3 regions of the Microvirgula curvata genome follow, and region 3 is predicted to be linked to each of the others. Evidence: predicted binding sites of a transcription regulator. Region 3 holds the regulator's gene; each other region holds the start of a gene.
What was found. Region 3 encodes FliA, which starts transcription of late flagellar genes. Its sites were predicted from a motif close to GCTAAAGNTNNNNNNNNNNCNGCCGATAAT; they were not measured.
Positions count from the first base shown of each region.

Region 1: the regulator FliA is predicted to act here: its motif matches at 5,363-5,392, upstream of flgM (flagellar biosynthesis anti-sigma factor FlgM).
Region 2: the regulator FliA is predicted to act here: its motif matches at 7,369-7,398, upstream of ACYVG8_RS16700 (flagellin N-terminal helical domain-containing protein).

Region 1 covers NZ_BAAGUB010000035.1:263,203-273,884, reverse strand. The annotation lists gene metK (methionine adenosyltransferase) at 1-191, opposite strand, end outside; gene ACYVG8_RS16225 (lysophospholipid acyltransferase family protein) at 267-1,163, shown strand; gene ACYVG8_RS16220 (lipid A biosynthesis lauroyl acyltransferase) at 1,171-2,031, shown strand; gene ACYVG8_RS16215 (glutathione binding-like protein) at 2,060-2,698, shown strand; gene ACYVG8_RS16210 (bacterioferritin-associated ferredoxin) at 2,788-3,018, shown strand; gene bfr (bacterioferritin) at 3,133-3,609, shown strand; gene bfr (bacterioferritin) at 3,620-4,084, shown strand; gene ACYVG8_RS16195 (DUF2818 family protein) at 4,148-4,456, opposite strand; gene ACYVG8_RS16190 (flagella synthesis protein FlgN) at 4,523-4,993, opposite strand; gene flgM (flagellar biosynthesis anti-sigma factor FlgM) at 5,026-5,328, opposite strand; gene flgA (flagellar basal body P-ring formation chaperone FlgA) at 5,429-6,103, opposite strand; gene thrC (threonine synthase) at 6,155-7,567, opposite strand; gene ACYVG8_RS16170 (GNAT family N-acetyltransferase) at 7,577-8,104, opposite strand; gene ACYVG8_RS16165 (homoserine dehydrogenase) at 8,097-9,407, opposite strand; gene cheD (chemoreceptor glutamine deamidase CheD) at 9,551-10,162, opposite strand; gene ACYVG8_RS16155 (sensor histidine kinase) at 10,333-10,682, opposite strand, start outside.
Region 2 covers NZ_BAAGUB010000035.1:379,033-389,714, reverse strand. The annotation lists gene tmk (dTMP kinase) at 1-515, opposite strand, end outside; gene mltG (endolytic transglycosylase MltG) at 552-1,559, opposite strand; gene rplI (50S ribosomal protein L9) at 1,675-2,127, opposite strand; gene rpsR (30S ribosomal protein S18) at 2,146-2,373, opposite strand; gene priB (primosomal replication protein N) at 2,376-2,675, opposite strand; gene rpsF (30S ribosomal protein S6) at 2,676-3,050, opposite strand; gene ACYVG8_RS16725 (DUF2802 domain-containing protein) at 3,228-3,611, opposite strand; gene ACYVG8_RS16720 (flagellar protein FliT) at 3,697-4,023, opposite strand; gene fliS (flagellar export chaperone FliS) at 4,004-4,447, opposite strand; gene fliD (flagellar filament capping protein FliD) at 4,523-5,851, opposite strand; gene ACYVG8_RS16705 (flagellar protein FlaG) at 5,972-6,385, opposite strand; gene ACYVG8_RS16700 (flagellin N-terminal helical domain-containing protein) at 6,476-7,300, opposite strand; gene ACYVG8_RS16695 (tetratricopeptide repeat protein) at 7,563-9,623, shown strand; gene ACYVG8_RS16690 (adenylyltransferase/cytidyltransferase family protein) at 9,620-10,078, shown strand; gene ACYVG8_RS16685 (amino acid adenylation domain-containing protein) at 10,141-10,682, shown strand, end outside.
Region 3 covers NZ_BAAGUB010000002.1:16,723-27,404, forward strand. The annotation lists gene ACYVG8_RS00155 (enoyl-CoA hydratase/isomerase family protein) at 1-137, opposite strand, end outside; gene ACYVG8_RS00160 (dihydrofolate reductase) at 291-788, opposite strand; gene ACYVG8_RS00165 (thymidylate synthase) at 785-1,579, opposite strand; gene flhB (flagellar biosynthesis protein FlhB) at 1,845-3,032, shown strand; gene flhA (flagellar biosynthesis protein FlhA) at 3,032-5,116, shown strand; gene flhF (flagellar biosynthesis protein FlhF) at 5,139-6,596, shown strand; gene ACYVG8_RS00185 (MinD/ParA family ATP-binding protein) at 6,593-7,462, shown strand; gene ACYVG8_RS00190 (RNA polymerase sigma factor FliA) at 7,473-8,210, shown strand; gene cobA (uroporphyrinogen-III C-methyltransferase) at 8,326-9,081, opposite strand; gene ACYVG8_RS00200 (D-2-hydroxyacid dehydrogenase) at 9,516-10,466, shown strand; gene ACYVG8_RS00205 (LysR family transcriptional regulator) at 10,478-10,682, shown strand, end outside.

The sequences.
Region 1 (10,682 bases), on a different contig from region 3:
TCGATGTTCGCATGCGTGGTGATCTCGCCGGCCAGCACTACCAGCCCGGTATTGACCAGGGTTTCGGCCGCGACACGCGCGTGACGGTCCTGGGTAAAGATCGCGTCCAGGATCGCATCGGAAATCTGGTCGGCGACTTTGTCCGGGTGTCCTTCGGAAACGGATTCAGAGGTAAAGAGGTATTCGCTCACAAGGATTTCCTGAAATCGGGAGATCGGAACGTTTAGAATACGTGGTTTGATTCGTATCCGTCACGCTCCCCTATCATGTCAAACCTGCTCTCTGCCCTGGTCTGGCTGATCAGCCGTCTCCCGCTGGGTGCGCTTCAGCGCATCGGTTGGGTCAGCGGAAGACTGGCACTCGTCCTCTCTCCGCGCTTCGGACAGAAAACCCGCAACAGTCTGAAACTGGCGGGTTTCGCAGAAAATGCGCCCGATTATAGGCGTTTAATTCGCGACAGTGCAGCCCATACCGGCATGTCGGCGCTGGAGCTGGCAGCGGCCTGGTGCCAGGACACGCGCCGGGTCGCCGGCATGGTCCGTGCGTGCCAGGGCTGGGACGCGGTCGAGGCGTCGATCGCCGCCGGTCGCGGTCTGCTGTTCATCACCCCGCACCTCGGCGCCTACGACATCGCCGGCCGCTATCTGGCCAGCCGGCTGCCGGTGCCGCTGACCGCCATGTTCCGTCCGCCCAAGGTCAAGTGGCTGCAGCCGCTGATGCAGCGTGGCCGGATCCGCGACAACGGCAATACCGCACCGGCCACGCCGGCCGGCGTGCGCCAGATCATGAAGGCGCTGAAGCACGGCGAGGCGACCATCGTGCTGCCGGACCAGGTGCCTGGCAGCGGCGAAGGTCTGTGGGTGCCGTTCTTCGGCCAGTGGGCCTACACCATGACGCTGGCCTCGCGCCTCGGCGAGATGAAAGACGTCGACACCTATTTCTTCTACGGTCGCCGGCTGCAGATCGGCGAAGGCTTCGAGGTCCGCATCCGGCCGCTGAGCGTGCCGTTCACCGGCGACCGCTACCAGGACACCCGCCGCATCAATGCCGAGGTCGAGGCGCTGGTGCGTGAAGCGCCCGAACAATATTTGTGGGGCTACAGTCGTTTCAAACACCCGGCCGGCGCCGACGAGCGCCCGACCACGGACGTCCCTCTGGAGTAACCGCCACGTGCGTTTTGCCTTTTTCATTCTCTGGCTGCTGCATTTTCTGCCGCTGTCCGCCATCAATGCCATCGCCCGGCCGGTCGGCTGGCTTGCCTACCACCTGGTCGCGCCGCGTCGCCGCGTCGGCCGCCGCAACCTGGAGGCCTGCTTTCCCGACTGGACCCCGGCTGCACGCGACCGCCTGCTGCGCGATCACTTCCACGCCATGGCGCGCTTCATGCTCGAATACGGCATCGTCTGGTACTCCCCCGATGCACGCTTCAGGGAACTGGTCAGCTACAAGAACCTGCACTACCTGACCGACCTGAAGGACGAGAACGTCATCATCCTGTACCCGCACTTTGTCGGTTTTGAAATGTGCGTCTACCGACTGAACCAGGATGTGCCACTGGTCAGCATCTACGCGCGGCAGAAGAACGAAGTGCTCGACCGGCGCATCTACCAGGGCCGGCAGCGCTTCAGCAACGCCAAGATCATTTCCCGCACCGAAGGGCTGCGCCCGCTGCTGAAGGCGATGAAGGACCACACGCCACTGCTGTACCTGCCCGATCAGGACATGGGCGCCAAGGAAGCGGTTTTCGTGCCATTCTTCGGCGTACCGGCAGCCACCATTACCGCGATGAGCCGCATCGCCCGCCTGACCCGGGCCAGGATCGTGCCGGTCATCCCGCGCCGGGTCTCGCCGGACCGGTACGAACTGGAAGTCTTCCCACCGTGGGACGACTTCCCGTGCGGCGACGAGACCGAAGACGCCGCCCGCATGAATGCGTTTATCGAAGCGCGCGTCCGCGAGCAGCCGGAGCAGTACTTCTGGCTGCACAAGCGCTTCAAGACCCGGCCGGACGGCGACAAGCCGTTCTACTGACATCACGCCCCGCAAAACGGAAGCCGCCATGATCGACCTGTACTACTGGACCACCCCGAACGGCCACAAGATCACCCTGTTCCTCGAGGAAACCGGTCTCGACTACACCATCAAGCCGATCAACATCGGCGCCGGTGAGCAGTTCGCGCCCGACTTCCTCGCCATCGCCCCGAACAACCGCATTCCGGCCATTGTCGACCACGCACCGGCCTTCGGCCGCGGCCCGGTCAGCGTGTTCGAATCCGGTGCGATCCTGATGTACCTGGCGGAGAAAACCGGCCAGCTGCTGCCGGCCGACCCGCACCGGCGGCTCGCCGCGACCGAATGGCTGTTCTGGCAGATGGGCGGCTTCGGGCCGATGCTTGGACAGAATCACCATTTCAGCCAGTTCGCACCCGAGAAAGTGCCGTACGCCATCGAGCGCTACCAGAAGGAAACCGAGCGCCTGTACGGCGTTCTCAACCGGCGTCTGGCACTGCACGAGTTTCTGGCCGACGAGTTCTCGATCGCCGACATCGCCTGCTACCCGTGGGCCGTGCCGCACCAGAAGCAGCACATCGATCTGGCCGACTATCCGCACGTGCAGCGCTGGTTTGACGCCATCGCCGCCCGACCGGCCACGGCCCGTGCCTACGCCCTGGCCGAAAAGGTGAATCCCGCCCGTTAGCTCTTGTATTCAAACCCGATAAGTGGCTATTGAAAACCGTTCTCACTCATGCAAGAATGAGAACGTATTTCATTCACTGGGTGACCTCCATGTACGTGTGCGTGTGCAAAGCGGTAACCGATCGCCAGATACACAGGGCAGTCGAGAACGGTGCGTCCACCTTGCGCGAACTGGCCCAGGATCTCGGCGTCGCCACCCAGTGTGGAAAATGCGCGAAATGCGCCCATTCGGTGCTGTGCGAAGCGAAAGCGCAACAGCAATCGTCACGCCAGACTGTTCTGCTGCAACCCATGGGCGCCCGCCTGCCACTGGCTGCCTGATCCCGCCCGCGCCCCCCATTCCTGTGCCCGCACTGACCCTTCGTGAGTGCGGGCATGGCTGTGTGTGCCGTAATGACTGATAATGCATGCTGGATTTCCGGATGGGAGAACACTATGCAAGGCAACCCGCAAGTCATTGCCGCCCTCAACGGCGTGCTCAAGTACCAGCTCACGGCGATCAATCAGTCATTCCTGCATGCCCGCATGGGCCGCAACTGGGGCTACAAGCTCCTCGACCGCGCCGAATACAAGTGGTCGATCAAGGCGATGAAGCACGCCGACGAAGTGATCGAACGCATCCTGTTCCTCGACGGCCTGCCCAACCTGCAGGAACTCGGCAAGCTGTTCATCGGTGAAACCGTGCCGGAAATGCTGTCCTGTGACGAGAAGCTGATCCACGGCGGCCTGGCCGACATGCGCAAGGCGATCGCACTGGCGGAAAGCGAGCAGGACTACGTGACCCGCGACATCGTGACCGAGCTGCTGGAAAGCGAAGAAGAGCAGCTGGACTGGACCGAAACCCATCTGGGCCTGATCGGCGCCGTCGGCCTGCCGAACTTCCTGCAAAGCCTGACCGGCGACAACGAATAAGGAGAACACCATGCAAGGCAGTGCAAAAGTCATTGGCGCCCTCAACCACCTTCTGGTTGGCGAGCTCGCCGCACGCGACCAGTACTTCATTCACTCCCGCATGTATGAGGACTGGGGCTACGGCAAGCTGTTCGAGCGCATCGAGCACGAAATGCAGGAAGAAACCGAGCATGCGGCCTGGCTGATCCGCCGCATCCTGTTCCTTGGCGGCACGCCGGCCATGGTGCCGTCGGCACTGAATATCGGCAGCGATGTGCCGTCGATGATGAAAAGCGACCTCGAACTCGAATACCAGGTCGTCCGCGATGTCCGCGCAGCCATGGGGACCTGTGAGCAGGAACATGATTACGTGAGCCGCGACATTCTGCTGAAGATGCTCGACGACACCGAAATGGACCATGCCCGCTGGCTGGAACAGCAGCTGCGCCATATCGACCAGATGGGTCTGGAAAACTATCTGCAGTCGAAGATCTGAAACGCAGTCATGGAAAAAGCGCCCCGCGGGGCGCTTTTTTCAACTCCGCCAGAGGCGGACAGGTCAGCCCAGGCGCATGCCACGGCGGTGCCAGAAATGGCGGCCGACAAAGCCCGGGAAAGCGAACACCAGGAACAGCGCCAGATTGGTTACATAGAACTGCCAGTTTTGCGGATGCACGGCCGATTGCCGGGCCTCGAGACCATAGGCCAGTACGGCGACCACGCCGAACATCACCAGCAGTTCCAGCGCCTGCCAGCCGGCATGCTTGGCCCTGGCCAGCGTCACGACGCCAAACAGTTTCCTGGAGACAAAGGGAAGATTCGCCGCCAGAAAGGCAACCAGCAGCAGCGCGACAACGTTCCAGTTCATCGGGGGCAGCCCAAAATGAAAGCAGCCGCCATCATGCCATAGACGGCGGCGTTCGGTGAGACGGGATCAGGCGGCGCCGAGGTTGCGGCCACCGCCGACAATGCTCTGCTTGCCGCCATCGCGGCCATAGGACAGCGTGCTGCCCTCGGACGACATCAGCGCCGAAAGCGCCTGATTGACATTCAGCAGGCGATCCGAGATCAGCTTGCCGTTCAGGTCATTGGCGGCACGGGCTTTTTCCGACACCAGTTCCAGGTGCTGCCAGATCGACAGCAGTTCCAGCCGGTCGGACAGCCAGCGGTACAGTGCCGTACGGCTGTCGATGCCGAAGGCGCGCAGTGCCTCGGCACGCAGACGGGCACTGTGATCGATCTGCTCAAGCAGCTCCAGCTTGCCGGAGGCGAACTTCTCGATATCGGCGATGTTGCCGCCGATCAGCGCACGCTGCTCTTCATCCAGCAGTTCGAGCATCTGTTCGAACTGCCGGGTTTCGGCAACGACCAACTCGGTCAGTGACTGGATCTGGGTATCGGTCATGAAGTGGACAACTTACAAAAAACGGAACGCTGTCAGCCCTGACTCTGCGTGGACAGCAGTTCCTGCGAGCTGCGGACCAGACCGTCGGCGATGCCTTCCGGATTGATCTTGTACTCGCCATTCGAAATGGCGGCTTTCAGCGACGCAACCTTCGCAGCATCAAAAGTCATTTCGCCGGCGCCGTCCTGGGCCAGCGACTGAATCTGGCTGGCAAGCGGGTTGATGGCCACACTCTCGCCGGCAGCAGACGGCGTCGTCAGCGACGGCTTGACCGGCTTGCTTCCGGCGTTGCCGCTCGGGGGTGCAGTATGCACCATGTTGGATTGGATTTTCATCGCATTGAGTCCGTGTATCGCCCTTGTTACAGCAGTTATCGGCGGATTGTCATCCAGCTTTAGCCTTTATTGTCTTGCCGTTACACAGTAGATCATTTCTTCAATACCTGATGGCAACGCTGCCGTCCGCGCGTGCCGTCCCGCGCAGAATCCGGCCGTTCGGCATGCGCACGCCGACCGACTGGCCCTCGCTGCCGGCGGTCATTGCCACCCCCTGCGCGGACACATTGAATGCCGGGTTGTCCGCCACGATGCGGACCGGCTGCCCCTGGCGAACAACCAGCGGCAGGGCCAGCATTTCCCGCCGCAGCATGAGGCCCGGCACGACCGTGCGCGCCATCGGCTTGCCGACCACGTCCTCGATCCGGGCGAACGCGCCGAGCGGCACATTGCCGTCGCGCGATTCGACCAGCTCCAGGTCCTCGGCGACCAGCTTCTGCCCGGTGGCCACCGTGCGCTTGATCATGACCACGGTCTGGCTCGGAATCGCCCGCACCGGCAGCCGGATCGACCACTTCGGTGACACGCAGGAAATTTTCACTCCACGGGCGGCCTCGCGGCCGGGACCATCCCAGGCATAAACCGGCGACGGGCAGGCAGGCAGGCCCAGCCTGCGGTCAAGCTGACCGTAGCTGAGCCGCACCGCCGCGCCCTGCCAGCCCTGCAGCGCGAACGCGCGCGCCTGCGCCTCGATCAGGGCGATGTCCTGGCGCGAGGCCAGGACCGGAAGCGCCGGGAAAACCGACAACAACAGAAACAGCGACAATCTGGACATGCGCGGATTGTAGCGTTCGAGCCGCCGCAGACTCAAACCCGCGACGGCCGGTCAGGCGTCGATGTGTTCGGACAGGTAGCGCTTGATCAGCTCGGCACTGGCATCGACCACCTCGACCCGCTTCGGCAGGGCTTCGATATTGTCCAGCCCGGCCGGTCGAGCCGGCTTGCGCCCCAGCGCCTCGACGATGGTGTCCTCGAACTTCGCCGCCTGCGCGGTTTCCAGGCACACCATCGGCACGCCGCCCTCCCGCCATTCCTCACCGACCTTCAGCCCGTCGGCGGTATGGGTGTCGATCACCACGCCATAGCGGGCATCGGTGCGACGAATGGTCTCCAGCCGGTCGGCATGCGTGCTCTTGCCGGACAGGAAGCCGAAGTCGGCAATGCGGGCGAATGCCGGCGTGCCGGCCAGATCGAACCCTTCACCGGCATCCACCCGCGCCCACATCCCGGCTACGGCCTTCGGATCGCGGCCGACCAGATCGAACACGAAGCGCTCGAAGTTGCTGGCCTTGGAAATGTCCATCGACGGGCTGGACGTGATATGGGTATCGGCCGTGCCACGCGGACGGTAGCGGCCGGTACGGAAGAATTCGTCCAGCACGTCGTTTTCGTTGGTGGCAACCACCAGGTGGCGGATCGGCAGCCCCATCATCCGCGCAATGTGACCGGCGCAGACATTGCCGAAGTTGCCCGACGGCACGCTGAAGCTGACCTGCTCGTCGTTGCCGGCCGTGGCGGCGAAATAGCCCTTGAAGTAGTACACCACCTGCGCCACGACCCGCGCCCAGTTGATCGAATTGACCGTGCCGATCTTGCGCCGGGCCTTGAACACGTGATCCCGGCTGACGGCCTTGACGATATCCTGGCAGTCGTCGAATACGCCGCGCACCGCCAGATTGTGAATGTTGTCATCCTGCAGGCTGTACATCTGCGCCTGCTGGAACGGGCTCATCAGACCGTACGGGCTGAGCATGAACACGCGGATATTGTGCTTGCCGCGCATCGCGTACTCGGCGGCCGAACCGGTGTCACCGCTGGTGGCGCCGAGAATGTTCAGCGACTCGCCGCGCCGGCCGAGCACGTACTCGAACAGGTTGCCGAGGAACTGCATCGCCATGTCCTTGAACGCCAGAGTCGGGCCGTTGGACAGTTCGAGAATGCACAGGCCCGGTTCCAGCACTTTCAGCGGCGTGATGTCGGCCGAGCCGAACACGTCTTCGCGATAGGTGTCGAGCACGATGCGGCGCAGGTCGTCGGCCGGAATGTCGTCGGCAAACAGGCGGATGATCTCGAAGGCCAGTTCCGGGTAGGACAGCGCACGCCATGTGTCGAGCGTCGCCCGGTCCACTTGCGGGTAGCTTTCCGGCAGGACCAGCCCGCCATCCGGGGCCAGGCCCATCAGCAGGATGTCGGAGAAAGGGGCCGGCGCCATGCCGCCACGGGTGCTGATATATTTCATGATGTCTGACTAAGGTTTGGGCTGCGGCAGCGCCAGCCCGAGGATGACGAGCGAACGGCGGACACCATCGAGTTCCGCCACATCGGGAAAGTGACCCCAGGTACTGAAGCCCCGGCGCTCGAACAGCGCCATGCTGGGGGTATTGTGCGCGAAGATGAAGCCGAGCAGCGTGCGGATGCCGAGCGCCGGACAGGCTTCGAGCGCGTAGTCGAGCGCCAGCCGGCCGAGACCGCGGCCGCGCGCGCTTTCGGCCAGATAGATGCTGACCTCGGCCGTCGCCGCGTAGGCCGGCCGGCCGTAGAACGCGCTGAGGCTGATCCAGCCCAGCATGACGCCGGCGGCGTCCTCCAGCACCCACAGCGGATAACGCGCCGGCGAATGGGCGTCGAACCACGGCTCGCGCGATGCGACCGTCACCGGCTCGGTATCCGCCGTCACCTGGCGGGACGGCACCGTGCTGTTGTAGATGTCAACGATGCCGGGAAGGTCGGCACGCACCGCGTGCCGGACACGCATCCCGGCGCCGGTGTCAGCCATTGAGCGCCTCCATGCGCAGCCGCACCACCTTGTCGGTCACGCTGGCGAGCGCCTCGATGCGCGCAATCGCCGACTGCACGCGTCGTTCGACCACGCGATGGGTCAGCAGCACGATCTCCGCCTGACCGTCACGCTCGCTGCCCTTCTGGATCAGCGCTTCGATCGAGATCGACTCGTCGGCAAGGATATGGGTCAGTTCGGCCAGCACGCCCGGCTTGTCGATCACGCACACGCGCAGGTAATAGCTGCTTTCGACAGCCTCGATCGGCAGCAGCGGCAGGTCGGCGATCCGGTCCGGCTGGAAGGCCAGGTACGGGACGCGGTGTTCCGGGTCGGCCGTGGCCAGGCGGGCGATGTCGACGATATCCGCCACCACCGCGCTTGCGGTCGGCAGGGCGCCGGCGCCGGCGCCGTAGTACAGGGTCGGGCCGACCGCATCACCCTTGACCAGCACCGCGTTCATCACGCCATTGACGTTGGCGATCAGTACGCTTTCCGGAATCAGCGTCGGGTGCACGCGCAGCTCGATGCCGGCAGCGGTACGGCGGGTGATCCCCAGCAGCTTGACCCGGTAGCCGAGTTCCTCGGCGTAGCGGATGTCCTGCGCGGTCAGCGTGCTGATGCCTTCGAGATAGCACTTGTCGAACTGCATCGGGATGCCGAAGGCCAGCGCCGCCATGATGGTCAGCTTGTGGCCGGCGTCATGGCCCTCGATATCGAAAGTCGGGTCGGCTTCGGCATAGCCGAGGCGCTGTGCCTCGGCCAGCGCATCGGCGAACGGCAGCCCCTTCTCGCGCATCTCGGTCAGGATGTAGTTGGAGGTCCCGTTGATGATGCCGGCGATCCATTCGATATGGTTTGCCGCCAGCCCTTCGCGCAGCGCCTTGATGATCGGGATGCCGCCGGCCACCGCGGCCTCGAACGCGACCATCACGCCCTTTTCGCGCGCCCGGGCAAAGATTTCGTTGCCGTGCTCGGCCAGCAGCTTCTTGTTGGCCGTGACCACGTGCTTGCCATGATCGATGGCGGTCAGCACCAGGTCCTTGGCGATGCCGGTACCGCCGATCAGTTCGATCACGATGTCGATATCCGGATGGGTCGCGACCACGCGGGCATCGCTGACGATCTCGATGCCGTCGCCGACAATTTCGCGCGCCCTGGCAATATCGAGATTGGCCGCCATTTTCAGCACGATCGCACGCCCGGCACGCCGGCTGATTTCTTCCGCATTGCGTTTGAGAACGGTCGCGGTGCCGCCGCCGACCGTGCCGACGCCCATGATGCCTACATTGATCGGCTTCATCGTCACTCCTGCTATCGATTGTATGTTCCGGGAATAGTCGCCGAATATGCCACACATTGGGCATGTCGCGCAGTGCAGCACACGCCCCCGTTCGCCAAATTGTGCAAAAGGGTGGCGCGGTTCCGGAACGATCGATCAGGGGGCTAGGACGGGAAGCCCTTGAACGGCTGGCGCCGCAAGCGGTCGCGGTAAGCGCATTCGCGCTCGTAGATGGTGCGGTTGTGGACGTCCTTGATCTTCTTCACCAGCACGCGGCCGCTGAGGGTGAAGTAGTAGACCTTGCGCGGATAGCAGTCGAGCAGGTCCTCCGCCAGCACCGGAACGCTCTCCTCGGCAAGAAAGCGCCGGACGAAATCGACATTGCGCTCGCCGATATTGGATTTCAGCATCCCGCGCAGCACGCTGCCGCCGCCGAATACCTTGGCCTCGAAGCGCCGCCGGTCGCCGCCGAGCCGCACCATTTCGTCGATCAGCACTTCCATCGCATGCTGGCCATAGCGTTCGGGCAGATTGGTCAGCGCGTCCTGATCGGACACGCCATCGGGCAACGAAAAGTGATTCAGCCCGGCCACGCCGGCCACCGGATCGCGCAGGCACACCGACACGCAGGACCCCAGCACCGTCACCAGCAGCATGTCGCGATTGGTGGCAATGAACTCGCCCGGCAGCACCTTGGCCGCCTCGAGCTGGAAATTGGCGTCGTAGTAGGAGGCTCCTGGCATGGCTGCACTGGTCTTGGTATTGCCTGTGTTCATGGTGGTCTCGCATGTGGCCGCAAGCGGACACCGGGCCGGAGACCGGTCCGCGGCTGCGGGAAGAACGGTCACTGCCGCCCTGCCGGCAAGGCAATGACATCCGTATGTCTTGTCTAGATATAGACCAGTGGAATCCCGCTGCGCGATCCCTTCGCGGTGCCCGCTTGCATTCAGTCGTCAGCCAGCGGCAGGGACAGCACGAAACACGCCCCCGGTGCATGGCGCGCATCCAGCCGCAACTGTCCGCCCTGCTGCTGCGCCACCCGGGCAGCAATGGCCAGCCCGAGACCGGTACCCTCGCTGCGCGTGGTAAAGAACGGCTCGAAAATGCGCGAGGCGATCTCGGCCGGCACGCCCGGTCCCTGGTCGCTGACGGCGAATTCGACGCCGGCCTCTCCGCGGCGGACCGCCAGTGAGACCTCGCTGCCCGGGGACGAGTAGGCGAACGCATTCTCGATCAGGCTGACCAGAGCGCTGACCAGCGCCCTGGCATCGGCCCGTACCCGCGTCACGCCCGTGT
Region 2 (10,682 bases), on a different contig from region 3:
CGGCTCAGGTAGGCATTGCGCACCCGCTGGTGGAATGCCTCGCGCTCGCGCTCGAACCGGTCCAGTGTTCTCGTGGTCGACATCCGCGCCCGCGCGACGTCGGGCGGGATATCGAACAGGAAGGTCCGGTCCACTCGCAGGTCACGCAGCACCCAGCGCTCCAGCTCGGCGATCCGTTCGAACGGGACGCCCCGGCCGCCGCCCTGGTAGGCGAACGTCGCATCGGTAAAGCGGTCGGACAGCACCCAGCGGCCGGCAGCCAGCGCCGGGCGGATCACGGCGTCGACATGCGCCTGGCGGGCGGCAAACATCAGCAGTGTCTCGGTATCGAGCGAGATGTCCGACTTCACGTCCAGCAGCAGCGCGCGCAAGGCTTCGCCCAGCGGCGTCCCTCCCGGCTCACGGGTGACGACGACGTCGATGCCGCGCGCGGTCAGCCAGTCGCGGATAAAGTCGACGTGGGTGGATTTGCCGGCACCGTCGATGCCTTCAAGCGTCAGGAATTGTCCAGTCACTGCGATTCCGTTCCGGGCGCGGACACGCGCCCAATGCTATTTCTTGCCAAGAATGTATTCATGCACAGCGCTGTTGTGCTCGTCCAGCGTTTCGGAGAAATGCGACGAGCCATCGCCACGGGCGACGAAGTACAGCGCCTTGGTCGCGGCCGGATTGGCTGCGGCCTCCAGCGCCGCCCGGCCTGGCAGGGCGATCGGCGTCGGCGGCAGGCCGGCGCGGGTATAGGTATTGTAGGGGGTGTCGGCCCGCAGTTGCCGCCGGTTCAGCGGCCCGCGAAAGTCCGGACTGACGCCGTACATGACCGACGGGTCGGTCTGCAGACGCATGCCGATGCGCAGCCGGTTGATGAACACGCCGGCGATCTGCGGCCGGTCCTCGACATGGCCGGTTTCCTTCTCGACCAGGCTGGCCAGGATCAGCATTTCGTACGGCGACTGGTATGGCAGGTCGCCGGCACGGATCTGCCAGCTGCGTTCCAGTTCGGACTGCATCTTGTCATGGGCGCGCTTCAGCACGTCCAGGTCGCTGGCCCCCTTCAGGAAATAATAGGTGTCGGGGAAGAACAGCCCTTCGGCGTGGCTGCCGTCCGCGCCCAGCTTCTGCAGGATGCGTTTTTCCGACCAGCCGGCGGTGTCATGACGCAGGGCCGGGTGCTGCTGCAGCATGGCGCGGAACTGGCCGAAGGTGAAGCCTTCGGGAATCGTCACCACGTACTCGCTCTTCTCGCCCTTGCGCAGCTTGGCCAGCCAGTCGAGCATCGACAGCGGCTTGATCATCCGGTAGTCGCCAGCCTTGATTTCGCTGGCGGCACCGCTGACCTTGGCCAGCAGCAGGAACAGCGTACCTGAGCGAACCGCACCGGCACGGTCCAGCGATGCCGCAACGGTGGACAGCGACTGGTTCGGCGCAACTTCGACCGTGACCGGCAACTGCGCCGGCCGGTACGGTGCGACGATCAGGCCGGCCAGCACGGCAATGGCGACGAGCGCCAGCAACACGAGCGTACGCAGGCGGTGGCGGGACGCGGAAGGTTTCTTGGGCATGGGGGAGAAGGCGCGGAAAAATCGTCAGATGATAACGGCGCACCGGGTGCACCGCGTAGCGAAAACGACAAAAAGCCGCCTGCTGGCGGCTTTTCTTCGGAGAGAGCGAACGGAATCAGGCTTCCGGGCTCACCACGATCTGGACTTCGACCAGCACGTCGTGATGCAGCGCCACTTCGACGCTGTATTCACCGATGGCCTTCAGCGGGCCATTCGGCAGACGCACTTCAGCCTTGACCACTTCGACGCCATGGCCGGCCTTGATCGCGTCAGCGATGTCGGCGTTGGTCACGGAACCGAACAGACGACCGTCAACGCCGGCCTTCTGCGAGATGGCGATCACGGCACCCGTCAGCTTCTCGGCGCGAACTTGCGCGTCGGCGAAGATCTCGGCCTGCTTCGCTTCCAGCTCGGCGCGGCGGACTTCGAATTCCTTCAGGTTGACTTCCGTCGCGCGCTTGGCTTTGCCTTGCGGGATCAGGAAGTTGCGGGCGTAGCCGTCCTTGACCTTGACGACGTCACCCAGTTGACCCAGGTTGGCCACTTTTTCCAGCAGAATGATTTGCATGATTTGGCGGCTCCCGAATTAATGCTGGTCGGTGTACGGCATCAGGGCCAGGAAGCGAGCGCGCTTGATGGCGGTCGACAGTTGGCGCTGATAGCGGGCTTTGGTACCGGTGATGCGTGCCGGGATGATCTTGCCGTTTTCGGCAACGAAATCCTTCAGCAGATCAACAGCCTTGTAATCGACGACCTTGATGCCTTCGGCAGTAAAGCGGCAGAACTTGCGACGCTTGAACAGTTGGCGTGCCATGTTTAAACCTTTATCAATTCAACGTGTTGCACATGCAGGACCAGGCGGGGATTGCGCAGGCTTTTCGCGGCGAGGAAACCGTCGACGCAGACGGTGTTACCTTCGAGCTGCGGGGCCGTTTGCGGGGCTTCGGTTCCGACCATCTGCGCACTGATGACACAGCGCACGGCGCGTTCGAAACCACCGGCCTGCTGTTTCGATTCGTGTTCGAGCTCGAACGACAGAACCGGAATGCCGGCCGGGGTGTAGCGCACTGGTTCGACCCGGCGCGCAACGCCCTCAATCCTTACCTGATTTCGCAATTAGGCAGCGGCGACTTCACCAGCGTCCGATTGCGGGGCGAGCAGGTTTTTGGCCTTCTCTTCCTTCATCATCGGCGACGGTTCGGTCACGGCTTCATCCATCTTGACGGTCAGGTGACGCAGCACGGCGTCGTTGAACTTGAACGCGTGTTCGATTTCTTCCAGCGCTTCCTTGCCGCACTCGATGTTCATCAGAACGTAGTGAGCCTTGTGGATCTTCTGGATCGGGTAAGCCAGTTGACGGCGGCCCCAGTCTTCCAGGCGGTGGATCAGACCTTGCTGGCCCAGAACCATGCCCTTGTAGCGTTCGATCATCGCCGGCACCTGCTCGCTTTGATCAGGATGCACGATGAATACGATTTCGTAATGACGCATGTTGACTCCTTTTGGATGACAGCCTTCCGCCATGCGCTCGCGGGAAGGCAAGGGTTTAAAGGGGGAGGATTATACGGAGAACCGGGGGTGTTGACAAACCCGATTGCACTGCAGAAAAGCGAAAGGCCGGCACTGGCCGGCCTCAGCGGGGAGACATCCCTGCTGGCATTGCTGCCGTCAGGAGTTTTCCCGCCGGTACAGTGACACGATCAGCTCGGCTTCGGCACGAGTCAGCCCGCATCGTCTGGCGACCTCGGCCGCCAGCACGCCCTGGCGCACCAGCTCGATCGCCTGGTTGTACGGCGAGCCGCCGCCGGAGCGGCCGCGGCCCATATTGTTCTCGACTGCCGCGCGCCGCAGCGCCTGCAATTCGGCGGACAGCTGCCGTACCTGCAGCCCGAGCTCCGCCAGCTGCACCCGCAGTGGCGCAAGCTCGTTGCGCGCATCGCGCAGCCGGCGGCGCCAGTCGCGCACCAGCGCAACCAGGACCAGTACGCCTACCAGCGTCACGCTGGACAGGGCCAGCCACAACGTCGGCAGCGTGACCTGTGACGCTCCCATGATCCCCTCTTCTTCCCAATGCCTGCGCATTGCAGTCTAGCCAGCGGCGGTGCATCCCGCCATGCCGGCACGACGGGCGATCAGGTCAGCTGAAATAGGCGCGGTTGATGCGCACCTGCTGACGGCCGCTGGACACCAGTCCATCGATTTCGACCTGTCGCAGCCGCATCAGCGTTTCCAGACGCTGGCTTTGCTGATAGGCCTCGTTCAGTTGCTGGCGCAGCGGTTCCGGCACCGGCGCGGCAAGCTGCCAGGCGGCAACCAGTTCCGGCTCGATCAGGTCACGTCGGGCGATGCACTCGATCAGCGCATCCCAGTCACCGGCATCGGCCAGCGTCAGGCTCTCGGCGGTCAGGCCGCAGTACGCATCGAGTCGGGCAGCCAGCGTCGGCTCAGACGGCGATACCGCCATTGCGCCCCCCGTTGCTCCCCTTGCTGCGCACGTCACGGCCGATGATTTCCCAGGCACCGCGAATCTCGTCCAGCTGGCTGATGACTTCGGTCAGTGCGGCCTGATCGTTGCTCAGACCGGCATCCATCAAGCGCCGCTTCCAGTAGTCGTACAGCGAGGCCAGCTGGCTGGAAATCTGCCCGCCGGCCTGATGGTTCAGCGCCATGTTCAGGCTGCCGATGATGTCGGTCGCCTTGTTCAGCTGCTGGCTCTTGCGGGAGAAATCCCCACTGGCAATGGACAGTGCCGCCTCGTGCAAGGAATCGATCGCCCCCCGGTACATCAGCTCGACCAGCTCGGCCGGATTGGCGCCCAGCACTTTCGCTTCCAGCGCGTCGGACTGATACGCCTTGACGAACTGCTGCATGTTTCTCGACACAGACACGTTACTTCCTTCCGCTACGGCAATGCCGGCGGAAACCGCCGGCACGTCGCCGTCTAGATCAAAAACCGTATGCTATCAGCTAATGCCCAGCATGCTCTTCATGTTGGCCAGAGACGACTGCATTTTGGTCAGCGATGCATCCAGTGCACCGTACTGCGCGCGCAGCCGCGCCTCGGTCTTCACCAGTTGCGCCGACATCAGTTCCTGCTTGCTGGTGTTCGCCTTCACGTTCGCGTCGAGCGTGCTCTTGCGGTTGGTCACCAGCCCCTTGTCCGGGTCGGTCAGGTTGTTGACCGTGCCGGTCACCCCTTCCGCATTGCTGGCGAATGCCGCCTTGACCGCATCGGCATCCTTGCCCAGCGCCTTGGTGAAGTCGCTCTTGTTGAATACCAGGCTGCCGCCGACACCGAGCTTGATGCCAAAATTGGCCAGCGGCGAATAGTCCGCCGGGCCCGGAGCGGTATTGGTCTTGTCGGTCGGCGCGGACACAGCGGCGTACAGCTGATCCTTGACCGAGCGCAGCAGGCTGTCGTTGCCGAACGAACCGCTCTTCATCGATGTCAGTTGCGAGACGACGGCATTGTACGAGGTAACGAAATCGTCGACCTTCTTGGCGATCGCATCATCATCGCGCCCCACCGTCACCGATCCAATGCCTTCTTTTTGCAGGGTGAAGGTCAGACCGCCAATCACGCCCGAAACACTGTTGCTCTGACTGACGGCAGAGATGCCGTTGATGGTGAATTCGGCATTTTTCGGCGCCTTGGAGTCAGCCGCGTTCAATGCGGCACTGCCGCCGGTCAGCGAGGCAAAGCTGGTCGTCCCGATTACACCGTCGATCGCGCCAGTCTTCTGACCGCTGATCACCAGCCGTTGCTGGCCGGTCTTGTCGGTAATCGGCATTGCGGTCGCGCCGACACCGGCGCCATTGATTTTCGCCGCCAGCTCGGCCGGGGTCAGCTTGACCTCGCCAGTGCCGAGATTGACGGTCTTGCCATTGACGGTGATGGTCGCCGGGTCCGTGCCTGCGGTACCGAACGTCAGCTTGCCGTCGGTCATCCCACCCAAGTCGTACACGTCGGCCTGCGCGCTGGCCATCTGCGTCGTCTGGATCGCATAGGTGCCGTTGCTCGCCGTACCATCGGCCTTGACCGTGATTGCGGTCAGGTCACTGCTGGTTGCCGTGTTTGCATCGAGAAAATCGTAGCTGGACAGTTTCTGCGCAGCCGTCTTCAGGCTGGACAGTGCGGACGTCAGCTTGCCAATATCCGACACCTGCGTGTTGTACTTGCTTGCCTGCGTCTGCAGTTTGGTCAGCGGTTGCCGTTCAACCGACATCAGACCACTGACGATGCTTTCGATATTCAGGCCGGAGCCCGCGCCGGCGGCGGTAATGGAAGCCACGTTATTTCCTCTCGACTAGCCGCATGTCGTGCGATATGAACCGGCCGGACCTCGCCGACCGGACAGCCCGACATACGATCGGACCCGGCACGCCTGCATGATGAATGATGATATCCCGGATCAAGCCTTGTCCGAGAGCAGCAGCCCGCGCAGTTCGTCAAACACTTTGGCGAACTGGACGATCTGCTCATTGGGTATCTGGCGAATCACTTCATTGGTTTCGCGATTGACAACCTTGACCAGACGCATCTTGGTGTCTTCATCGACCGAGAACTCGAGATCGCTCTGCATGAGTTGCATGGTCTGATTGAACTGCTGGACCGACTTCTGCAGCGCATCAGACTGCTGCTGGTCCTTGGCGCGAGCGGCATCGGCGTCATTGCGCAAACTCTCGGCACTATGAACAGGCGCAACGGCGGTGCTGGTCAGCACGGGCGTCGCGGGCGCATGGCCGGCAAACTGCGGCAATGTGGACGGTTGTCGCGCATCCGCGACAGCCGGCTGTATGGGTGTTGCCGAGGGGTTGATCTGCATGGATCTCTCCTGACGTCAATAGGCCCCGGACACAGACTGGCTGGCCGGGGCCCCGTTCACGCTACGGGGATCAGATCCCCGTCACCGAAATTACTTCAGCAGGGACAGCGCGGTCTGCGGCAGCTGGTTGGCTTGCGACAGCATGGCGGTACCAGCTTGCTGGATGATCTGGTTACGAGTCATCGTAGCAGTTTCCGAAGCGAAGTCGGCGTCAACGATACGGCTCTTCGAAGCCGAGATGTTTTCAACGTAGTTTTGCAGGTTGCTGACCACGGCGCTGAAGCGGTTTTGCGTGGCACCCAGGTCGGCACGGGCGTTGGCCAGGGTCTTCAGGTCGTTGTCAAACTTGGTCAGCAGGGCGCGAGCGTTGGTGTTGCTGCTAAGGGTGGCAGCGCTAGCAGCTTGCGAGAAGGCCAGTTTGGCGATGGTCACCTTGATCTGGTCGTTGGCCGAGCTGTTGGCACCAACCTGGAAGTTGAAGCTCTTGGCGGAAGCAGAGCTAAACAAGGTCTGGCCGTTGAACTTGGTGCTGGACACCAGACGCTTGTTTTCCGCGCCCAGGGCATCCATTTCCTTCTTGATTTGTTTCAGGTTAGTTGTCGACACGGTGCTGTTCGACGCTTGTACAGTCAATTCGCGCATACGCTGCGTGTTTTCCTGAATTTGCGACAGCGCGCCTTCAGCAGTTTGCGCCAGCGAGATGCCGTCGTTCGCGTTACGGATAGCCTGATTGCTACCGCGAACTTGCGAATCCATGCCCGAAGCGATGGCCAGACCGGCGGCATCGTCCTTGGCGCTGTTGACGCGCAGGCCCGACGACAGGCGTTGCAGCGAGGTAGCCAGTGCGCTGCCCGAAGTGGTCAGGTTGCGTTGGGCATTCAGCGAAGAAATGTTGGTGTTGACATACAGTGCCATGATGATCTCCAAGCAGGCTACGATTGTTCGGTGGGTTGGGTGCCGGTACTTCCTTCCGGGTCACATGCTTTATCGGAGCCAGTTGCGTTGGCTTTAGGGATGTTTTGCAAATTTTCTAGTTGGGCATCAAATTTGATTGCCACAGGCCGATAGAGTGACGGAACATTCGATCGGCACTGTCAGCCGAATCCGCCATAGAATGCCTTCCGGGTGAAACCACCTATATAGGTTTTACGCGCGCACTCCACTCCTGACCGAGAACATGATGTCCAACAGCAAGCCCCCCGTCCCGACAATTTCCGATCTCACCATCCTGAAAACGACCGCCGACCTGGCCGAACAGGGCCAGCTCCCCGAAGCGGAGGCCCTGCTGCACGGGCAGTTGGCACAGGATCCGGCCGACCCGGTGGCCTTGCTCGGGCTGGGGCAACTGGCGGCGCATGCCGGGCTGGTGGATGACGCGCACGTGATTCTGGAAGCCGCGCTGATGGAAACCCGGGCCCGCTGGCCGGATCAGGGCAATGCGCCGCTGCAGGCGGAAATCCAGCGCAGTATCGCCCGCACCCATGACAGTACCGGCCAGATTTACCGTGGCGTATCGCACTGGCTGGACAGCCTGGTCTGCGAAGACACGCCGGAAGCCCGCGAAGCGCTGGCGCGCGCGCGCCAGGTCGACGACTCAAACAAGACCACGCTGTTCAAGGATATTCAGGCACCGGCCGGTCTGCTGGAGCAGGCCGAGCGAGTGTGTGGCGAAGAACTGGCCCGTCAGCCGGACGATGCCGAAGCCAGTTTCCAGCTCGGCAACGTCAAGCTGCTGCAGAAAAAATACGACGAAGCACTGCCGCTGCTCGAACGGGCCAGTCAGCGCCTGTGCGAGCGCGCCGATGTGTTCTACAGTCTGGCACTGACCGCCATGGGCCTCGGCAAGACCGAGGCCGCCCGCACCGCCCTGCTGCGCAGCCATGAGCTGGCGCCCAGCCTGGACACCTGCCTGGAACTCGGCATGTACTATGCGGCCCGTGGCGAACATGTCAAGGCCATCGACATGCTGCGCCTCGGCGCCCAGGACCATCCGGACGGCGCCGCCCTTCTCGCCGGCCTGCTGTCGCGCGAACGCCGCTATGACGAAGCGATTGCGGTGGCGCAATACATCTGCGACAAGTTCCCGACCTCAGCGCGCTGCTGGGTGCTGCTCGGCCGCGCCCATTACACCGCCGGCGATCCCGAGCAGGCGATGTATGCGCTGATGTTCGCCATCCACCTTGCGCCGGACGATGACGACATCCATACCGACCTCGGCTCGCTGCTGAGCAAACTCAACGCCCATACCATGGCCGAAGTCGCCTACCGGCGCGCCATGGCGCTGAATCCGGAAAACCTGTGGGGCTATACCTCGCTGATCGCCTGCCTGTCGCAACAGCAGAAATACGATCAGGCGCACGACGTTTTCGACCAGGCCGAAAGCAAGTGGCCGGACAACCCCGAGCTGTACCTGAACGTGTCGGTGGTCGAGTGCGAACAGGGCGATGTCGAAAAGGCATTCAGCTCGGTCCACCATGCCATCGAACAGAAGCTGATCGAACTGGCGGAACTGCCGCCGGAGCAGATGTTCGAGGAGAAAAAGGAACAGTACATGGTCGTCCATGACGCCCATGTCGCCCTGCTGGCCGCCCACGAGGCACTGACCCGGGCCGGTGTGCCGTTCTTCCTGATCGGCGGCACGCTGCTCGGCATCATCCGCGACGGCGACCTGTTGCCGTTCGACAAGGACATGGACTTTGGCCTGTGGGCGGATGTGTCGCGCGAAGCCATTGTTGGCGCTTTCAACGATGCCCCCGATTTCATGGTGCCGGACACCATGCTCGACCCGAACGCCTGGGTGTCCGCGCTGCATCACAAGCCGACCGACATCATTATTGACATGTTCTTCTTCCACCGCGACGGCGACAGCTGCCTGGAGGGCTTTGACCGGGGAGCAATGAAGCTGCGCTGGCGCTATCGCGGTTTCGAACTGAAGCCCCTGCCCTTCCTCGGCGTCGAATTCCTGGCGCCGGAATCGCCGGAGCGCTTCTTCGAGGACATCTACGGCAGTGAATGGCGGATTCCGGACCCGGGCTTCGATGCGGTGGTCGCCGGCTACTGCCTGACGCCGGAATCGAAGGACCTGTGCAGCTTCTATGGCTATGAACGGCTGTTCTCGGCATTGCGCTCGCGACGCTGGGCCAAGACGATGTCCTACGCGAAACAGATCCGCAAATGGGGGCCCCACCCGATCCTGGACCAGGTCGAGGCCTTTATCCGCGAGCGGGATCTGGCATGAAAACCGTCCTGACCTACGGTACTTTCGATCTGTTCCATATCGGTCACCTGCGCCTGCTGGAACGCCTGAGTTCGCTCGGCGACCGGCTGGTGGTCGGGGTATCGACCGACGAGTTCAACGCGACCAAGGGCAAGGCCACCTTCATTCCCTATGCGGAACGCGCCGAGATCGTCGCCAATATCCGCTGTGTGCACAGCGTCATTCCGGAAAACGACTGGGCGCAGAAGCGCCATGACATCGTCCGGCTGAAGGCGGACGTGCTCGGCATGGGGGACGACTGGGCCGGCAAGTTCGACGAGTTGAAGGACGCATGCGAGGTCATCTACCTGCCGCGTACCGCCGGCATCTCCAGCACCGCGATCAAGGACACGCTGAAAGCGGTCGACAGGGACAACCTGCTCAAGATCAAGGATGCGCTGGGACTGCTGGAAAGCATTGTCAGGAATTTCGAGTAATCCCGCACAAGATACTGTTCAGTGCAGGGAAGTACGCAAAATGTCAAATCCAAGGTAGAGCTATGCAGTTGAATGTTCTGGAGTATCTGGAAGAGGGCGCCCTCAAGCACTCTCCTGACCGGATTGCGGTCATTGATAATGCGCGAGAGTATACATTCCGTGAGCTAGAGCAACGGGCCAAGAGCTGCGCATGTCAGATTATGCAAACCGCAAACCAGATCGGGCGTCCCATTGCGGTATTCCTGCCCAAAGGGGCCGGCACGATCATTGCCAATCTGGGCATTCTCTACAGTGGTCATTGCTATACCAACCTCGACAGCAAGTCTCCAGTTCAACGACTGGAGAAATTACTGGCCAACATTGATCCGGTATTGATCATCACGGATGCCAGCATGGCGGCGGCCCTGCTGGCCATTGGCATCGACAAGCAGAAACTGATTTTCATTGATGAAATATTGACGTCTGCCCCCCACCATGACGCAGAACAGCTAACGGCTCGACGTCATGCCGTCATTGATACGGACCCGGTTTGCATCATCAATACATCGGGCTCAACAGGCACCCCAAAAAGCGTAGTGATGCACCATCGCAGCATCATTGACTT
Region 3 (10,682 bases):
TCGGCATCGATCTCCTCCAGCTTGGCGGTCAGCGCCTGGATCAGCGCGTCATCGAACGCGTTGTGCAGCTCCTGGCGGTCCAGCGCCAGCGTAGCCACGCCGCGCGTATCCAGGGAGTAGAGGATGGCGTCGTTCATGAATCAGGTTTCCTTGCAATCGGGAGTCGAATGATCATTGTAGCCCCCGCCACGTTCCGTGCAGATGACAGGCGGGTGGCCGGCACGGTACGCAGCGGGAAAAACCGGCTGTTGATGCAGAATTGAGACAGCTCGGCGTGATTTCAGATGTCGTCATCCCCGAACATAGTGCACGTAGCGCCAGCCCAGGCCATCGCTCTCGCGGCGCAGGGTTTCCGATTCGGCCGGCTGCCACACCGCCGGATCGAGCGACGGGAAATGGGCATCCCCCGGATAGTCGGCATCGATTTCGGTCAGGAAGATTTCGTCAGTACGCGACAGCGCCTGCCGGTACAGCTCGGCCCCGCCGATCAGCATCGCTTCGTCGGCGCCGGTCTCCCCCGCCGCCTCGAGGGCCGCATCCAGCGACAGGACGACAGTCACGCCGTCAGCCTGCCAGTCCGGGTTGCGGGTCACCACGATATTGGTCCGCCCCGGCAGCGGTCGTCCGATGGACTCGAAGGTCTTGCGGCCCATGATCACCGGCTTGCCGAGCGTGACGCGTTTGAAATGCGCCAGGTCTTCCGGCAGGTGCCACGGCAGCCGGTTGTCGAGCCCGATCACGCCGTTGCGCGCGCGCGCCGCCACCATGGCCAGACGGGGGGCGCTCATACGGCGACCTCGGCCTTGATGTGCGGATGCGGGTCGTAGTCGACCAGCTCGATATCGTCGAAGGTAAACGCGAACAAGTCTTTCACCTCGGGGTTCAGACGCAGGGTGGGCAGCGGACGTGGTTCGCGCGACAGCTGCAGTTCGGCCTGCGGCAGGTGGTTCAGATAGAGGTGGGCATCGCCCAGCGTGTGGATGAATTCGCCTGCTTGCAGCCCGCACACCTGCGCCACCATCAGCGTCAGCAGCGCATAGCTGGCGATATTGAACGGAACGCCCAGAAAGATGTCGGCCGAACGCTGGTACAACTGGCACGACAGCTTGCCGTCCGCCACGTAGAACTGGAACAGCGCGTGGCATGGCGGCAAGGCCATGTCGTCGACCAGTGCCGGGTTCCATGCACTGACGATCAGTCGCCGGCTGTCCGGGTTGCGCCGGATCTGCTCGACCACATTGGCGATCTGGTCGATATGGCGGCCATCCGGCGCCGGCCAGCTGCGCCACTGGTAGCCATAGACCGGACCGAGGTCGCCGTTCTCGTCGGCCCACTCGTCCCAGATGCGCACGCCGTTCTGCTGCAGGTAGGCAATATTCGTATCCCCACGCAAGAACCATAGCAGCTCATGAATGATAGAGCGCAGGTGAAGTTTCTTGGTGGTGACCATCGGGAAACCGGCGGCGAGGTCGTAACGCATCTGCCAGCCGAACACCGAGCGCGTGCCGGTGCCGGTGCGGTCGGTCTTGAGGTTGCCGTGTTCAAGGACATGGCGCATCAGATCGAGATAAGGCTTCATGGCTCACTGCCCAGCGGAAAACCGGTTACTGTAGCCGGCCTGCGGCCATCACGCCATCCCCTGCAGACAGGAGAGATGTTGTTACCCCCTGCCCGGCCTGGATGTAGCCAGAGTGCTGATAAAATTTAAGATCATTCCTACATATTTTCTGGATTTGACACATTAATGTTTGCTTAACCCCTCACCATCGCCAGGAAATATCCTGACCCTTGCGTGATACAATTCGCGCTCACATTCATTTACAAAACCTTGACCAACGATTGCCATGGCGGAAGACAGCGGTCTCGAACGCACAGAAGATGCGACACCCAAGCGACAGCAGCAGGCCCGCACCGAAGGGCAGGTTCCGCGGTCGAAGGAGCTGGGTACGTTCGCCATCACCATGACGGCCGTGGCCATGCTGATCGCCTATGGGAATTCGCTGTACCAGCAGATGCGGCTGGTGCTGAGCAAGGCGCTGACCTTCGATCAGCCGACGCTGGCCGAACCCGACATCATGACGCGCCGGCTGCATGACCTTGGGCTGGATGCACTGATCGCCATCATGCCGATTTTCGGGGCCCTGATGATTGTCGCCGTGGTCGCCCCGCTGCTGATGGGCGGCTGGAACCTGAGCTGGCAGGCACTCGAGCCCAAGTTCTCGAAGATGAACCCGTTCAGCGGCATCAAGCGCATGTTTTCGCCGAACAGTCTGGTCGAGGGCGGCAAGGCGATCCTGAAGAGCATGCTGATCGGCGGCGTCGCCACCTGGGTGATCTGGAACGAACGTGCCGAGATCATCGGTCTGGTCAAGCTGTCGATGGACCAGAGTCTGACCCGGACCATCGAGCTGACCCAGCACACGCTGCTGATCGTTGCCGGCGCGCTGGTGCTGCTGGTCGTCGTCGATGTGCCGTTCCAGATCTGGCAGTATCACAAGAATCTGCGCATGACCAAGGAAGAGGTCAAGCAGGAAATGAAGGAAAGCGAAGGCAGTCCCGAGGTCAAGGGCCGCATTCGCCAGTTGCAGCGCGAGGCTGCGCGCCGCCGGATGATGAGCGAGATTCCGAACGCCAGCGTCGTCGTCACCAACCCGACCCACTACGCAGTGGCCCTGCAGTACGCGGACGGCATGCGCGCACCGCGCATTCTGGCCAAGGGCACGCTGAAACTGGCAGAGAAGATCATCGAGCAGGCACGCGAGCACAACATCACCATCATGCGGGCGCCGCCGTTTGCCCGCGCGCTGTACCACAACGCCGAGATCGGCGACGAAATCCCGTCCGCGCTGTACACCGCCGCGGCGCAGGTGCTGGCCTATGTATTCCAGCTGAAGAACTACCAGTCGAATGGCGGCATCGCGCCGCTGTATCCGGAATCGCTGCCCGTACCGACCGAGCTCGACCCGGAAAGCAAGAAAAAAGCGAATGAAGCCCCCGCCGACACTTCGCCGCATGAGGAGCCTCGCGCGTAATGAATTTTTCCCTGCTGCTCCAGCGTTTCAACCTGAACGTCGCGGCGCTGGCCGGTCCGGTCCTGATCCTGCTCATCCTGGCGATGATGATCCTGCCGTTGCCGACAGTGATCCTCGACGTGTTTTTCACTTTCAACATCGCCGTGTCGATCATCGTGCTGATGGTCGGCCTGCAGATCAAGAAGCCGCTGGAGTTCTCCGCTTTCCCGGCCATCCTGCTGGTCACCACCCTGCTGCGGCTGTCGCTGAACGTCGCGTCGAGCCGCGTGATCCTGATGGAAGGTCACAACGGCGCTGACGCGGCCGGCAAGGTCATCGAGGCCTTCAGTCACTTCCTGGTCGGCGGCAACTACGCGATCGGCATCGTGGTGTTCGTCATCCTGACCATCATCAACTTCGTGGTCATCACCAAGGGGGCCGGGCGGATTGCGGAAGTGAGCGCCCGCTTCACCCTCGACGCGATGCCCGGCAAGCAGATGGCCATCGACGCCGACCTCAATGCCGGCCTGATCGGCGAGGACGACGCCCGCCGCCGCCGGCAGGAGATCACCGAGGAAGCGAACTTCTTCGGCTCGATGGACGGCGCGAGCAAGTTCGTGCGCGGCGATGCCATCGCCGGCATCCTGATCATGCTGATCAACATCATCGGCGGGCTGATCGTCGGTATCGTCCAGCACGACCTGCCGGTCGGCGTCGCGGCCGAGACCTACACGCTGCTGACCATCGGTGACGGCCTGGTCGCCCAGATCCCGGCCCTGATCATCTCGACCGCCGCCGGCATCGTCGTCACCCGCGTCGGCACCGAAAAGGACCTGTCCGAGCAGTTCCTCGGCCAGCTGTTCATGAAGCCGCAGGTGCTGTACATCACTGCGGCAGTGATCGGGCTGATGGGCCTGATCCCGAACATGCCGCACTTCGCCTTCCTGCTGATCGCCGCCATTCTGGCCGGGCTGGCATGGTGGCAGGACCACCGCACCAGGGAGCTGGCTGCAGCCCAGGCGCGGGCCGAATCCGAGTCGCCGCCGCCGCCGGAAACCCCGGTGGCCGAAGTCAGCTGGAACGACGTGCAGCCGGTCGACGCTGTCGGCCTCGAGGTCGGCTACCGCCTGATTCCGCTGGTCGACCGCACCCAGGACGGCGAGCTGCTGCGCCGCATTCGCGGCATCCGCAAGAAGATGGCACAGGAAGTCGGCTTCCTGCTGCCGGCTGTGCATATCCGCGACAACCTGGAAATCCGCCCGAACGCCTACCGCATCCTGCTCAAGGGGGTCGAGGTCGGTGGCGGTGAGGCCTTTGTCGGCCAGTACCTGGCGATCAACCCGGGCCGCGTGCTCGGCGAAATCAAGGGCGTCCCGACCACCGACCCGGCCTTCGGACTGCCGGCGCTGTGGATCGAGGCGCGCCAGCGCGAGGAAGCGCAGACGTTCGGCTATACCGTGGTGGACGCCAGCACGGTGGTCGCCACCCATATTTCGAATATTCTGCAGAACCATGCCGCCGAGCTGCTCGGCCGGGAGGAAACCCAGCAACTGGTCGATCATGTCGGCAAGGAATCGCCAAAGCTGGTCGAGGAGCTGGTGCCGAAGATCATCCCGATCGGCACGCTGCAGAAAGTGCTGCAGAATCTGCTCGGCGAAGGCATCAGCATCCGCGACATGAAGAGCATACTGGAGACGCTGGCCGAACACGTGCCGCAAACCCAGGACATCGACGATCTGACCGCGGCCGTGCGCATCACGCTGTCGCGCGCCATCGTCGCCCAGCTGTTCCCCGGCATGAACGAACTGTCGGTGCTGACGCTGGATCCGCAGCTGGAGAGCATCCTGATCGGCGCCATGCAGAGCAAGGCCGGCGGCGGCCTCGAACCCGGTCTGGCGGAAACCCTGCTGCAGTCGGCGGCCCAGGAGTCCGAGCGGATCGAGCAGCAGGGGCTGAACCCGGTGCTGATCACGCCACAGGCCCTGCGCCCGGTCCTGTCCAAATTCATGCGCCGCGCCCTGCCCCAGCTCGCCGTGCTGGCCCATAATGAAATTCCCGACAGCAAGACCATTCGCGTGGTCGGCGTGGTCGGGGCACGCAGCTAGTCTCACAGTGGGATAACGCCTTATGGTCGTCAAAAAGTTTTTCGGCAAAACCACTCGTGATGCACTGCGCCAGGTGCGTGACGAGCTGGGTACCGATGCCCTGATCCTCAGCAACCGCAGCGTGCCCGGCGGCGGCATCGAAATCATGGCGGTAGCCGACGCCGACGTGAACACGCTGGCGGCTTCGCTGGCCACCAACGTCAAGCACCCGCCGCGACATGGCGGCAGTGCGGCCGCCCTGCCGCCAAAATCGGCCAAGCCGTCCCCGGTCGCCAGTGCGCTGGCGCGCACCTATGCGCTGCCGGTCGAGCCGCTGGCCGAGCCGGTGGCGCGGATCATTCCGCCCAATGAGCCGGACACGTCGATCAAGCGTGTCGACTTCAGCCGCCTGATCGCCCGTGCCGAGGAGGCCGCCAATCGCGAGGAACCCGCCCGCGCCGAGCCGGCACCCCGCCCGGAAACGGCCCCGGCGGCAGAGGCAGCGCCGCGCGACAAGGCACCGGCCGAAGCGGCGCCGACCACGGTTCGCGCCGAGGCCAAGCTCGACGAGCTGGGCGACGAAATGCGCGAACTCAAGGCACTGCTGACCGCCCAGCTCGCCAGCCTGGCCTGGGCCAACCTCGAGGAATACCACCCGCGCCAGGCCGAGCTGTTCCGCCAGCTGCTTGCCGTCGGCATGAGCCCGGCACTGTGCCGCCAGCTGGTGGCCAAGCTGCCGGCGCACTTCGACGAAGCCGCCGCGCTGAAATGGGCAAAGTCGGCGCTGGCGCACAATCTGCGCGTGCTGCCGGAGGAAGAGGACATCATCGACAAGGGCGGTGTCTACGCGCTGGTCGGCCCGACCGGCGTCGGCAAGACCACCACCGTGGCCAAGCTTGCCGCCCGCGCCACCATCAAGCACGGTCCGGAATCGATCGCACTGATCTCGACCGACAGCTACCGGATCGGGGCCCAGGACCAGCTGAAACTGTATGGCCGCATCCTTGGCGTGTCGGTTTACGCCGTCGACAACGAGGCCGACCTGCACCTGACGCTGGCCGACCTCGCCCACAAGAAGCTGGTGCTGATCGACTCGGTCGGCATGGGCCAGCGCGACAACCGCGTCAGCGAACAGACGCGCATGTACGCGGCCGGCAAGCGGCCGGTGCGGCGCATCCTGCTGCTGTCGGCCAATGCCGCCGGTCATACGCTGCAGGATGTCATCACCCGCTATCAGGGCGAGGGCCTGGCCGGCTGCATCCTGTCCAAGGTCGACGAGGCGCCGACGCTCGGGGTCGGGCTGGACGTGGCAATCCGCCACCGGCTGCCGGTGCTGTACGTGACCAATGGTCAGCGGGTGCCGGAAGACCTGTACCTGTCCGATGCCAATTATCTGGTGGAACGCACGTTCCAGCCGTTGAAACAGCCGCGCGGACCGTTCTCGTACGAACCCGACGAGTACCGCATCCTGCAGGCGGCCCAGTGGGGCCAGACCGCATGACCCGCTTCGACGATCAGGCGGCCAGCCTGAGGCGACTGTCGCTCGGCAACGCGCTATCGGCCAGCTTCGCCTTTCTCGGCGGGCGGGCGTCCGGTGTCACCACCCTGGTCGCCGAACTCGGCATCGCACTCGGCGTGACCCATGGCCGGCGGGTGCTGCTGCTCGACGGCCATGCCGGCCAGCCGCTGTTGCGCCGCTTCAACCTGTCGACGAGCGAGACGCTGGATACGGTCCTGTCGCAGCAACTGGCGCTGGATGCGGCCGTCAGCCCGCTCGGCGGCACCATCAACCTGCTCAATGGCTATGCGCGCCCGTCGGTGCTGGCCGCGCTGAGTGACGTCTCGGCCCACCGCGTGCAGAGCGAATATCTGGCCCTGACCCGCGACACCGAATTCGTGCTGATCGACGCCCCCACGCAGACGCCGCTGCTGGCGGCGGTGGCCGGCGATATCGTACTGGTGTTGTCGCCCGATCAGGACGGACTGACCGAGACGTACACTGCCGTCAAATACCTGGTCAGCGAGTTCGGCCGCCGCAAGTTCAACGTCCTGGTCAACCGTGTGCACAGTCTGGACGAGGCACAGCACTGGTTCTCCCGGCTGTCCACGGTAGCCAGCGAATACCTGCCGGTTTCGCTGCGCTGGGTCGGCTACGTGCCGGAAGACCACTGGGCCAAGCGGGCCACGGTGCTGAAGACGACGGCAGTCCAGTCGTTCGACACCAGCGAGATCGCCACCGCCGCCAACCAGCTCGCCCATGCCCTGCCACTGTGGGCCACCGGCTCCGGTGTCGCGCATGAACTGTTTTCCCGACTGTGTGATGCCGCACGGTTGCTCGAACCCGACCCGTCAGAAATCATCGTCTAGCTGTCAACTTATGAAACTTCGTCGTGCCTATCTTCCCGCAGACGCGTCGACAACCGTCGATGTGGCTACTCACGCGCCACTGGTCAGAAAGCTGGCCAGCATGATGGTCAGCCGGCTGCCGGCCAGCGTCGAGCTCGACGACCTGATCCAGGTCGGCATGATCGGCCTGCTCGAAGCGGCCCAGCAGTTCGATACCAGCCAGGGTGTGCTGTTCGAAACCTTCGCCAGCCAGCGCATACGCGGAGCCATGCTCGATGAACTGCGCCGCATCGACTGGCTGCCGCGCCAGGCGCGCCGCAACGCCAAGCAGATCGAGCAGGCGCTGACGGCACTGGAACAGGAGTTCGGCCGGGCCCCGCACGAGAGCGAGGTGGCGGAACGGCTGGAAATGAGCATCGACGAGTACCAGTCCATGCTGTACGACTGCAAGGGCCACCAGCTGGTCTACTACGAGGATTTCCGCCACGAAAGTGACGAAGGCAGCAGCACCCAGTTCATCGAGCATGTCGCCGGCCCCGAAGCGGAGACCCCGTTCGCGATGCTCGGTGACCAGCGTTTTCGCGAACACCTGGTCGCCGCCATCAAGGAGCTTCCGGAACGCGACCAGCTGGTGATGAATCTGTACTACGAGGAAGAACTGAACCTGAAGGAAATCGGCGCGGTGCTCGGCGTGACCGAGTCGCGCGTCTGCCAGCTGCACAGCCAGGCGGTATCGCGCCTGCGCGGCAAGCTGCGCAGCTGGATTTGACTGCCGCTTTTTGTGGGCACCTGCGTGGTGAGTGGCGTCGGTGCAGGCCCGACTGATTCAGTTCTTCGTGCCGCATTTTTGCGAGCACCTGCACCTTTGCAGACCGTCTCGGCTTTCAGGCCGCGCGCGACAGACCGTCCGGCCATTCCGCCAGTGACGACAGCGCGACGACATCACCGACCAGCACGATGGCCGGGCTGCCCAGGCCGGCCGCCAGCGCCTGTGCCGGCAGTTGCGCCAGCGTGGTCAGCAGTTGCTGCTGGTTCGGCGTGCTCGCCGACTGCACCACGGCCACCGGTGTCGTCGCCGGCAACCCGCCGGCCATCAGTCCGTCGCGGATACGGTCCAGCCGCTTCATGCCCATGTAGATTGCCAGTGTCAGCCCGGAACGGGCCAGTGCGGCCCAGTCCGGTTCGCCGCCATCCTGGGCATGGGCTGTCACGAAGGCCACGCCACGACAGCAGTCGCGATGGGTCAGCGGCACGCCGATCGCCGTTGCCGCCAGCATGCCGGCAGTCAGCCCGTTGACCACCTCGACCTCGATGCCGGCCGCGCGCAGCCACGCCGCCTCCTCGCCGCCCCGGCCGAACAGCATGGCGTCGCCGCCCTTGACCCGGGCAACGCGGCGCCCCTGGCGGGCATGGCGCAGCATCAGCCGGTTGATGAACGATTGCGGGGTGGAGCGGCAGCCGCCCCGCTTGCCGACCCGCACCAGCCGTGCGTCCGCCCTGGCCAGCGCCAGCACGTCGTCGCCGACCAGGTCATCGACCAGCCACACATCGGCCTCTCCAAGCACCCGGGCGGCTTTCAGCGTCATCAGTTCGGCATCGCCGGGACCGACCCCGACCAGCCAGACTTTGCCAGCGTTCATATGAATTCCTCATGCAGATGGACGCCACGATGTCAAAAACTGCGCCAAGTGGGAAAGGCTTTGTGGCGATATGCAAAGACGGGACAGGCAGGCAAAAAAAGGGCGTCGCATCCGCTTTCCGTGACTGGCACGGCAGGCGAATGGACGCCGCTGTCAAAGTGGCCGCAGGCACCGGAGTACCCTGGCCGGATTCAACACAACCCTGAGAGCCCCGCCGCCGGGGCTCGTCAATAACAAAGCATCAAGCGTGCCAGCCAGTCCGAATGCATGAAACAACTGAAAAACAGCGCTTGCAGTCCAATATAGCCGCGATTCCCCGCACTGTCGTGTTGCATTGCACCAAAAGCAGGCACGTTTGTCGGCACACGGCACGAACGCAAGCCGGTGCCGGCAGGCTACAATCGTTGCCCCGACCCTTCGTCCAGCCAGCTGCCATGACTATCCGCATCGTTTTTCTCGACCGCGCCAGCCTGCCCGCCGCCCTGCCGGCACCGGTCGCCTCGCACGAATGGATCGACCATCCGCATACCGAACCGGTCGATACCCTTGCCCGGCTGGCCGGAGCCCGCGTCGCCGTGGTCAACAAGCATGTGCTGGACGCCGCCACGCTGGCACAGCTTCCCGACCTGAAGCTGGTCGCCGTCTGCGCGACCGGGGTCAATAATGTCGACATTGACGCCTGCCGCCGGCTCGGCATCACCGTGTGCAATGTGCGCAATTACGGCGCCGACAGCGTGGCCGAGCATGCCTTCCTGCTGCTGCTGGCGCTGAAGCGCAATCTGCTCGCCTACCGCACCGACATGCTGGCCGGGCGCTGGCAGCAGTCATCGCAGTTCTGCCTGCTGTCGGCGCCGATCACCGATCTGGCCGGCCAGCGCCTGCTGGTGGCAGGCAGCGGCGATATCGGCAGCAATCTGGCGCAGAAGGCCCGCGCCTTCGGCATGGAAGTGTTCCAGCTTGAACATCGTGGTGCCGTTTCGGTCCGCCCCGGCTATCTGTCGTTCGACGAAGGGCTGGCCAGCGCCGACGCGCTGTCGCTGCACCTGCCGCTGAATGACGGTACCCGCGGCATGATCGGTGCGGCCGAGCTGGCGCGGATGAAACCGGGCTGCGTGCTGATCAACACCGCCCGCGGCGGGCTGGTCGACGAAGCGGCGCTGGTAGCCGCGCTGCGCGATGGCCCGCTGGCCGGCGCCGGCTTTGATGTGCTGAGCGAGGAGCCACCAGTGAACGGCAACCCGCTGCTCGATGTCGAACTGCCGAACCTGATCGTGACGCCGCACGTGGCCTGGGCCAGCGGCCGCGCGATGACGACGATGGCGCGCATGCTGGTCGACAATATCGACGCCTGGCTGGCCGGCGTGCCGCGCAATGTGGTGGCCTGAAAGGAGATGGCATGCGCCTGACGCTCGACGCACTGCAGGTGCTGGACGCGATTGACCGCAAGGGGAGCTTCGCCGCCGCCGCCGAGGAACTGAACCGGGTGCCGTCGGCGGTCACCTATGCCGTGCAGAAGCTGGAGCAGGACCTCGACGTGCTGCTGTTCGACCGCGGCGGCCATCGCGCGCGGCTGACGCCGGTCGGCCAGACCCTGCTGCGCG